2 regions of the Pseudoduganella sp. HUAS MS19 genome follow, and region 1 is predicted to be linked to the other one. Evidence: predicted binding sites of a transcription regulator. Region 1 holds the regulator's gene; the other holds the start of a gene.
What was found. Region 1 encodes sigma-54, which starts transcription at its own class of promoters, with help from an activator protein. Its sites were predicted from a motif close to TGGCANGNAANCTGCTTT; they were not measured.

Region 1 (4,910 bases):
CGGCACACAGCGCGCGTTCACTGCTGCTGCGCACGACAACCGCCGCCACGGACGCATCGTCGCGCCACGCCAGCAGCGCTTGCGTCATCGCGCGCACCATGTCGAGGGACAGTGAATTGAGGGCTTTGGGCCGGTCCAGCGTGATGAAGCCGGTGCCGTTGGAGATGTGGGTTTGGACGTGTTCGCTCATGCAAATATTTTAACGCACCCTGGCCGCAAAAAAGGGCGCCAATTGCGCCCTTTGGTGTGCTACACGGCCAGTCCTTTACATGGCGGTGGGTGGTGCTTCGTACGTATCCGGGAAATGCTTGATGGCCGCATGATTGTGGTTCTGCACACGGTCTTTGTATTTCATGACCTGGCGATCCAGTTTGTCAATCAGGGTGTCGATGGCGGCGTAGAGGTCTTGCGACAGGCTTTCGACGTACACGGTTTTGCCAGACATGCGCAGGTTGATTTCGGCTTTCTGGCGTTTCTCTTTCTCGGTGAGGTTATCTACAGTCAGGATGACAGCAATATCGATTACTTGATCGAAATGGCGCTTGACTCGTTCCAGCTTGTTCTGCACGTATTCGCGAATGGCCGGGGTCACTTCGACATGATGTCCACTGATGGTGAGATTCATACACACTCCTAAAGATGATGTCGCTCTCGAGTTCGTGCGCGCCGAAACGCACAGAGGAACCCATGCACTACAAAGATTTGCGGAGGCTTACCGGAGGGATTTTCAACGCTTCTCGATATTTGGCAACAGTCCGTCGCGCAATCACCATGCCTTGTTCTCCCAGCATGTCCGCAATCTTACTGTCGGATAAAGGATTTTTCGGGTCTTCTGCTCCTGTCAATTGCACGATCAGTGCCCGTATCGCAGTCGAGGAAGCTTCACCCCCAGCTTCGGTCGCGACGTGGCTACCAAAGAAATATTTCAACTCAAACATGCCATGTGGGGTGAGCATGTATTTTTGAGTTGTTACGCGAGAAATAGTGCTCTCGTGTAGTCCCAGTGTATCAGCAATTTCACGCAACACAAGGGGTCTCATGGCCACCGCGCCATGACTGAAAAAGTTCTTTTGTCGTTCTACTATCGCCTCCGCCACGCGTAGGATCGTGTCGAAACGCTGGCGCATATTCTTGATCAGCCACTTGGCTTCCTGCAGCTGGCCATTCATCTGCGACTCGCTCTTGCCTTGCTTGAGCAGGTTGGCGTACAGCGCGTTCACGCGCAGGCGCGGCACCACGTCGTTATTCAGCGTGACCAGCCAGCCGCCGCGGCCCTTCTTCACGATCACGTCCGGCACCACATAGTCTGACTCGCCTGACGCAAATTCGGCGCCCGGATGCGGGTTGCACTGGCGGATCACGCACTGCGCTTCGCGCAAGTCTTCGTCGTCGCAGTCGAGGGCTTTCTTCAGCTTGGTGAATTCGCGCTGGGCAAACCAGGTCAGGTGCTTTTCGACGATGGTCAGCGCCATGCGGCGCGTCACCAGCGGCACGCCCGGCATGCGCTTGATCTGCAGCGCCAGGCATTCGGCGGCATTGCGCGCGGCAACGCCGGGCGGGTCGAAACTTTGCAGCAGCACCAGGCTGCAACGCAGGTCGTCCAGCTCGATCTCCAGCTCGGGCGGCAGGCGCTCGTGGATTTCTTCCAGCGGCTCCTCCAGGTAGCCGTTATCGTCCAGCGCATCGATGATCAGCTCCATCAGCGCGCGGTCGCGCGGCTCCTGCACGGTGACGCGCATCTGCTCCAGCAGGTGTTCGCGCAGCGTGCAGCCGGAAGCTTCCAGTTGCGGGCGGCTGTCTTCGTCGTCGGCGGATTTGCTGCCGGAGCTGGCGCTCCAGTCGGTGTCGTCGCTGCCGTTGCCGGCGCTTTCGCTGTCGCCGCCTTCATAGCCTTCGCCATCGGCAGCGGCGGGGGCGTCGCCGCCCTCGCCTGGCGCGCCATCAGGTGTGGGCGCGGCGGGGCCTTCCGAGCCATTGCCGTTGCCCTGGCTGATGGCGCCATCGGCCAGCAGGCGCACCGAGTGGTCGAGCGGATCGTCAAGGCGCTCCAGCATGGGATTGTCGCCAAGCAGCTGTTCCAACTCCTGGTGCAGTTCCAGCGTGGACAGCTGCAACAGGCGGATGGATTGTTGCAGCTGCGGCGTCAGCGCCAGGTGTTGCGAGGTTCGCAGTTGCAGTGTTTGTTTCATGGCCTTCGCTTACATGCGGAAGTGTTCGCCGAGGTAGACACGGCGTACGGATTCGTTGGCAATGATGTCGTCCGGGCGGCCCGAAGCCAGCACGGCGCCCTGGTTGATGATGTAGGCGCGGTCGCAGATGCCGAGGGTCTCACGCACATTATGGTCGGTGATCAGGACACCGATATTGCGCTCCTTCAGGAAACGCACAATACGTTGGATTTCGATCACGGCGATCGGGTCCACGCCGGCGAACGGTTCGTCCAGCAGCACGAAACGCGGATTGGTGGCCAGGGCGCGTGCAATTTCCACGCGGCGGCGCTCGCCACCGGACAGCGACAGGGCCGGATTCTCGCGCAGCTTCTCGATTTGCAAGTCGGCCAGCAGCGCTTCCAGGCGCTGGTTGATCTCGGCCTTGGCCAGCGGCTTGCCGTCGACCCTCTGCAGTTCCAGCACCGCGCGGATATTTTCCTCCACGGTCAGCTTGCGGAACACCGAAGCTTCCTGCGGCAGGTAGGACAGGCCCAGCGCGGCGCGCTTGTGGATCGGCAGGCTCGATACGTCGGCGCCGCCGATATCGATGGTGCCCGCATCGGAGGCCACCAGGCCGACGATCATGTAGAAGGAAGTGGTCTTGCCGGCGCCGTTAGGGCCCAGCAGGCCGACCACTTCGCCGCAGTCGACTTGCAGCGAAACGTCGTGCACCACCTGGCGTTTGCCATAGGTTTTCTGGAGGCCGCGCACGACCAGCGTGCTGGCGCAGGTATTTGCTTGCATGCTTACTTCTTCTCCGTGGTGGCGGCAGGCGTGGTTGGCTGGGCCGCAGGCGTGGTTGGCTGGGCCGCAGGCGGTTCGGTGCGGGCCGGCTGGATCACCATGGTGCCGCGGCCGCCGCCCGGCTTGCTCTCGCCGCTTGCGGTATTGCGCACGCTGAAGAATTCCTTGCGGCTGTCGTAGGAGATGAACTCGCCCTGCACTTCATCGTTCTGCTTGCCGCCTTCCAGGCGGCGGATGGTGGCTTTGTTGAACATTTTCACCAGCTCAACCTGTTCCTCATATTCGATACGCTCGGCGTCGCCTTCCACCCACTGATCGCCGGCGCCGTCGCGCTTCTGGCGGAAGGTGGCTTTCTTGCCGTCGCCGAACAGGGTTACCTGCTGGTAGCCTTCCGGCGTCAGCTTGACGAAGGCGCGCTCGGCCGTCATGGTCAGCGTGCCGCGGGTCAGCCTGACGCCTCCCTGCAGCACGGTGATCTGCTTGACATCGTCAATGTCCATCGAGCCGTAGCTGATGTTGGTCGGCTTGTAGGAGTCGGCTTTCTCGGCCAGCGCCGGAGCCGCGACTCCCAGCAGCAAGGCTGCCGACAAGAGTAGTCGTTTCATAGTCATTCCTCAGTTATTGGTCCGCGGCCTTGGGCGGAATCTGCAGCGTGCCATTGCCGGCAAGGTGCATTTCGCGCGTCGCGTTATTGGCGCGCATGCTGTTGGCCGAAGCGGTCGTATTGCCTAGCCGCAGCTTCACCGGGCGGTCGGTTTCCATGCGGTCTTCGTCCGGGAAGATCACCAGCTTGTCCGATTCCAGGTGCAGCAGTTGCGAGTCCGGCGCCGCGGCGCGGTCGATCGTGACATGGCCGCTCAGGGTGACGCGGCTGTTGACGTCGTCCACCCGCGCCGTGTCCGCCACGATTTCCATCGGCGGCTTGTCGGCGGACAGGCTGCGCACGCGCGGCTGGTCGATCTCGGATGAATCGTCGATCGGGCGGTGGGTCAGCCGGTTGCCGGCAATAATATAGCTCGGTTTGCCTTCCCGCGTCATGCGCACGAAGGAGAAGTTGTCGATGATGTAGTCCGGCTCGTTCATGCGCAGGTCGGCCTGCATCTGTTCATCGGCCCGGTTCAGCAGTTCGAGCAGGTAAAAGCTGCCGAGCGCCGCCAGCAGCACGACGATCATGCCGATGGAAAGGCGGAAGCGGTGGGCGGTCCTCTGGTTACGCATTGCCGGCTCCCTTACGCCAGGAACTGGGCCATGACGCGCTCATAGCTGCCCGTTGCGTGCAGGACGAATTCACAGGCTTCGCGCACGGCGCCGCGGCCGCCTGCGGCCTCGGTGATGTAATGGGAGCGCTCATGCGCCTCCTTGCGGCCGTTCGGCACGCTGACGGCAAAGCCCACGCGGCTCAGCAGCGGCAAGTCCACCACGTCGTCGCCGATAAAGGCGACCTGCTCTTCGGCCAGCCCGAGCTCGGCCAGCAAGGCCTTGAACGGGGTCAGCTTGTCGTGGCCGCCCTGGTGCACGTACTCGATGCCCAGGTCGCGGGCACGCGCCAGCACGATCGGCGTGCGCCGCGCGCTGATGATCGCGGTCTTGATGCCGGCTTCCTGCAGCAGCTTGATGCCCAGGCCGTCGTGCACATTGAAGGTCTTGATCATTTCGCCCTCGGGGCCATAGCTCAGGCTGCCGTCCGTCAGCACGCCGTCCACGTCAAAGATGAACAGGCGCACCTTGGCGGCGCGGGCGACCAGCTCTTCACGGTTCAGCATCATCAGATCACCTTGGCGCGCGTCAGGTCGTGGATGTGCAGCGCGCCGACCAGCGTGCCGTCCGGGTCCACCACCAGCATCTGGTTGATGCGGAATTCTTCCATGACCGCCACCGCATCCACCGCCAGCTGGTCGGGGCCGACGGTGCGCGGGTTCAGGTGCATCACATCCTTGATGACGACCTTGTTGAAGT
Region 2 (4,910 bases), 590 kb from region 1:
AGCGCGACGAAGTTGTCGTTCAGCTTGAAGCCGTCCTGCGCCACCTTGATGGCCGGAGCCAGCACCTGTTTGAACGACATGGTGCCGTAGCGATCGAGCGCATCATGCCAGCCGCGCACCGTGCCTGGCACACCGACTGCCATGCCGCTGGCAACCGCGGTGTCGAAATCCGTCGCCTTGCCGTTTGCCGAGAAGGCGTTGGACGTGAAAGATGCCGGCGCCACCTCGCGATGGTCGAGCGTGATGACGCGGTTCTCCTTTGCCAAGTAGATCATCATGAAACCGCCGCCGCCCACGCCGCAGCTAAAGGGGTCGGTCACCCCCAGCGTGGCCGCTGCCGCCACGGCCGCATCGACCGCGTTGCCGCCCCTGTTCAGGATCGCCAGCGCCGCTTGCGAGGCCGGTTCGCTGATGGTCGCCACGGCGCCGCCGGTGCCGTTGGCAACCGGAGTCTTGGCCCAGGCCGGGGCGCTGAACGCCAGCGCGATGATGATGGTGGAAGTCAGTCGTCGGGGCAGGGCGTTTGGCGTCATGGGCAGCTACGTTGGCTGGGAAATATTTACCCGCAAGCTTACCCGATAATCGGGCGCCGGTGCCTTCAGCGGCGGTGCCTCGGCCGGTTCCATCCCCAGCAGGGTGAAGGTCAGCCCGTTGCGGGTCACCGACTTGCTGGCGCCCGGCATAGCGTCCGCCAGGACGAAAGCGGTGTTGCCCCGCTGGTCGGCCAGCACAAAACTGTAGCTGATATATCCAGCCCAGACGCAAACTGCGCCCTGCTTACAACGGCTGTCGTTGACTCGCTCGAGCTTGAGCGTAACGTTAGGGGCCAGCCTGACGACTTCCCCCTGTGCCAGGACATAGCTGGCGCTGGTGCGCGGTGCGGGACGGCTGGCTGCGTCCTCGGCAGTACTGCGGGTCGAGCCGCAGGCGGCGGCGATGGCGAGGACCAGGCCCGCCATGCCCAGACAGATCAGTCTAGCTTGCATGATGTTCTCCTCTGGCCTGAGAACAGCTTAGCAAATCGCAAACCCTCGTGTTGCACTGTTGAGTCCACTCAACAGTAAGCGGCCGGCAAAAAAAGGGCGCCCCGCAGGGCGCCAGTTCTTCTTATTGGAATTGACCACTTATGCTTTGCGGCGACGGCGGAACCCTCCCATGCCCAACAGCCCGACGCCCAGCAGTGCCAGAGAAACAGGTTCCGGCACCTCGCTGGCTGGACTTGGCGGCGCATCGTCGACGTTGCCGGCCAGTACCTGGAAGTGGATGTTGGTGTTGTTGTCGTGAAGGTTCAGGGAATTCAGCTTGAAGGTATGCACGCCGCCGCCTGTCAGTGTCACGTCATCCCAGTAGGCCGAGAACCCGGCGGGCTTGGTTTTGTTGGCCGAGTTGTTGTCCACGATGAGATCGAAGTCGAAATCGTGCACGTTGCCGCCATTAGGCGGCGCAATGCCGAAGTCGAAAGTGGTGTCGGTTGTTACTTTGACGTAGAGCACCTCAAGGTCCTTGATATGGATCCAGTCGGCAAAAGTCCAGACTGAATCGCCGTCCGGATTCCAGCCGGCACTGATCGAACTATCCATTGTCAGCATCAGCGGGTTGGCAGCGGTCTGGCCAGGCTTGGTGGGACCGGCGGCGGCAGCGCCGGCAGCCAGGGCGAACATCGCGGTCAATGCAAGCTTCGTGAACATGGTAGCTCCTCGGTTGGTGTGCTCAACAGATACGAAGCAATCGTTGTGCCAGTGACCGAAACTCAGCCATATCAAAGGCTTACAAAATATTTCTCAATGGAATGTAAAAATTCCCGACATTAATAACCGTGTTTTGATGTAAAAAAAGCACCGGTCCTTGCGGAACCGGTGCTTTCGCTGGGGCACTACGGGCTTACATATAAGCGGCCAGGGCGCCCTTCATTTTCTTCAAGGCAGCCGCCTCGATCTGCCGGATGCGCTCGGCCGACACGCCAAACTCTTCAGCCAGCGTGTGCAGCGTGGCACCCGAGCCATCGTCGTTGGCCAGCCAGCGCGCTTCCACGATGCGGCGCGAACGTGGGTCCAGCTTGGACAGGGCCGTTTCCAGGCCTTCGGAATGCAGGCGCACCACCTGTTCCGCTTCCAGCACCTTGGTCGGCTCCATGCTGTCCGACGACAGGTAGGCGATCGGCGAGAACTTGTCGTCTTCGTCGTCGGAAGGCGCTTCCAGGGCGATATCGCGGCCGCTCAGGCGGGTTTCCATCTCGATCACATCTTCGCGCTTGACGTCGAGGGTCCTGGCCAGTTCGTCGATCTGGGCCGGCGACATCGCATCCAGGCCCTGCTTGTGGCTGCGCAGGTTGAAGAACAGCTTGCGCTGGGCCTTGGTGGTGGCCACTTTGACCAGGCGCCAGTTCTTCAGGATGTATTCGTGGATTTCAGCCTTGATCCAGTGCATGGCGTACGACACCAGGCGCACGCCCTGGTCAGGGTCGAAACGCTTGACTGCCTTCATCAGGCCGATATTGCCTTCCTGGATCAGGTCGCCGTGCGGCAGGCCATAGCCCAGGTAGCCGCGCGCGATCGATACCACCAGGCGCAGGTGGGAAGTCACCAGCATTTCCGCAGCCTTGAGATCGTTCTTTTCCTTCAGGCTTTTGCCCAGCGCCACTTCTTCCTCGTGGGTCAGCATAGGCAGGCGATTGACAGCCGAGATATAAGCGTCCAGGTTGCCCAGGCTACCGCTGAAGCCAAGGGCCAGCGCGTTGCTGCCGGCAGGTACCAGTGCGTTTGTTGCGGTCATCTTGTCTATCCTCGCTTGAAGGGAATGCTTTTCAGAGTTACCAGCATGCACGACAGAACTTAAATGATTCTTAACCTCTATCATGCCGTTCTGAACATATATTAGCACTCTCCCCAAGTGAGTGCCAATTGCTGGGATTTTATGGCTCTGATAGCAAAAACACTATCGGCACAGGCCTATTCCTTGCGCTGGATCAAAGTCAGGATAAGGGCGCGAAGATTATGCCTCCGTGCGGGTACGCACGCAGGCATTGAAAGTCGGGACAGGCCTGGCTGCGCGAGCAGCCTTGCGCTTCCAAAGGGCGAATGTCCGATTGCCGGACCTGACCCCGACTTTTAATTTAGACGGGAAAGGTGGCGTTGGACGCTGAGCAGGGCGCCCACCAGGCCGAGGCCGGCGGACAGGGCCAGCAGGCCGGCAGTCGCCCATGGGTCGAGCGGCACCAGCTGGAATTCGGAGGCGTACAGCCTTGCCAGGTCGGTAATGGTACGGTTCAACGGCTGCAGGGCCAGCGCTACGCCGCCCAATGCCACGCCGCCGGCACACAGGCCCAGCAGGGCGCCGGTGTAATAGAAGGGGCGGTGGATGAAGCTGTCGGAAGCCCCGATCAGGCGGGAAACCAGAATTTCTTCACGCTGGGTCATCACCTGCAGGCGGATGGTATTGAATACCACTGCTACCACCACCGTGCCCAACGTGACTGCCAGCAGCAGCAGGGCCTGGCGCACTACGCCCAGGATGGCGGCCAGACGCATCACCCAGGCCGAGTCGACCTGCACCGACTCTACGCCAGGCAAGGCGCGCATCTGCTCTGCAATGGTGTCGATCTGGGCGCTTTCTGCCGCGTTCTGGAAAGCATTCAACTTGATCACGTAGCTATCGGGCAGCGGGTTCTCGCCCAGCGTGGCGACCACGTCGGACAAGCCGTTCTTGGCGTTCAGTTCTTCCAGTGCCGCTTCGCGCGTCTTGAAGATGATCCGGGCTTGCGGCGTGATGCTGCGCAGCGAAGATGCCAGGCCGGCGGCCTGTTCGCGTGGCGTGTCGGCCTGGATGAAGACGCTGAGTTCGGGTTCCACGCCCATGTGGCCGGACATCGGCCGCACATTGTCGAGCAGGGTCACGCCCATGAAGGGCAGGGCCAGCGCAATTGCGACCACCAGGATATTGAACAGGAAGGAGCCCGGTGCCCGGCGCACATGCACCAGGGCGGCGCCGAGGGCGAACAGGTGATGGCGCAGCCAGGCGCTCATGCGGCCTCCCGCATCAGTTCGCCGCGCTCGAGGTGGATCACCCGTGCGGCAGCGTCCAGGATCTGCTCGTCGTGCGAAGAAATCAGGCAAGTCACGCCGACCGAGTGGAAGGCGTGCAGTGCATCGATCACCTTGCTGGCGCTGGCGCGGTCCAGGTTGGCAGTGGGTTCGTCGGCCAGGATGATTTGCGGGCGGTTGACGATGGCGCGCGCGATCGAGACGCGCTGCTGCTCGCCGCCGGACAGGGCCAGCGGCTGGCCGTCGGCGCGGTCGAGCAGGCCGACCTTGTCCAGCGCGGCGCGCGCACGCTGCTCGGCTGCCGAGCGCGGCGCACCGGTCACCAGCAGCGGCATCATCACGTTGGCCAGCACGGTGCGGTCGTTCAACAGGCGCTGTTCCTGAAAGATCAGGCCCAGGTTGCGGCGCAGGAAGGGAATACCGGCGCGCTTCAGGGCGCCGATGTCCTGGCCATTCACCAGGACCTTGCCGGAAGTGGGCCGCTCCATGGCGGCGATCATTTTCAGCAGGGTCGACTTGCCGGCGCCCGATGGGCCGGCGAGGTAGACCAGCTCGCCTTTGGCAATGGTGAGGGAAATGTCGCGCAAGGCGACACCGTCCGGGGAATACTGTTTGCTGACGTGCTGGAATTCGATCATGTAGGCCGATTAAGCGAGCAGTGCTTCAACAAATTCAGCCGCATTGAACGGCTGCAGGTCTTCAATCTTTTCGCCGATGCCGATGAAGTAGACCGGCACCGGGCGGACGCGGGCGATGGCGGCCAGGATGCCGCCTTTCGCAGTGCCGTCGAGCTTGGTAATGATCAGGCCCGACAATTGCAGCGCGTCGTCGAAAGCCTTGACCTGGGCCAGGGCATTCTGCCCGGTATTG

Region 2: ACWBU6_RS07230 (PEP-CTERM sorting domain-containing protein) is a predicted target of sigma-54. The motif match lies at 1,722-1,739, and genes of this name have one in related genera.

The regions. Positions count from the first base shown of each region.
Region 1 covers NZ_CM132133.1:953,128-958,037, reverse strand. The annotation lists gene ACWBU6_RS04465 (enoyl-CoA hydratase/isomerase family protein) at 1-190, opposite strand, end outside; gene hpf (ribosome hibernation-promoting factor, HPF/YfiA family) at 266-625, opposite strand; gene ACWBU6_RS04455 (RNA polymerase factor sigma-54) at 693-2,189, opposite strand; gene lptB (LPS export ABC transporter ATP-binding protein) at 2,199-2,954, opposite strand; gene lptA (lipopolysaccharide transport periplasmic protein LptA) at 2,957-3,559, opposite strand; gene lptC (LPS export ABC transporter periplasmic protein LptC) at 3,573-4,172, opposite strand; gene ACWBU6_RS04435 (KdsC family phosphatase) at 4,184-4,720, opposite strand; gene ACWBU6_RS04430 (KpsF/GutQ family sugar-phosphate isomerase) at 4,720-4,910, opposite strand, start outside.
Region 2 covers NZ_CM132133.1:1,543,863-1,548,772, forward strand. The annotation lists gene ggt (gamma-glutamyltransferase) at 1-533, opposite strand, end outside; gene ACWBU6_RS07225 (hypothetical protein) at 540-986, opposite strand; gene ACWBU6_RS07230 (PEP-CTERM sorting domain-containing protein) at 1,125-1,688, opposite strand; gene rpoH (RNA polymerase sigma factor RpoH) at 1,882-2,772, opposite strand; gene ftsX (permease-like cell division protein FtsX) at 3,108-4,022, opposite strand; gene ACWBU6_RS07245 (cell division ATP-binding protein FtsE) at 4,019-4,678, opposite strand; gene ftsY (signal recognition particle-docking protein FtsY) at 4,688-4,910, opposite strand, start outside.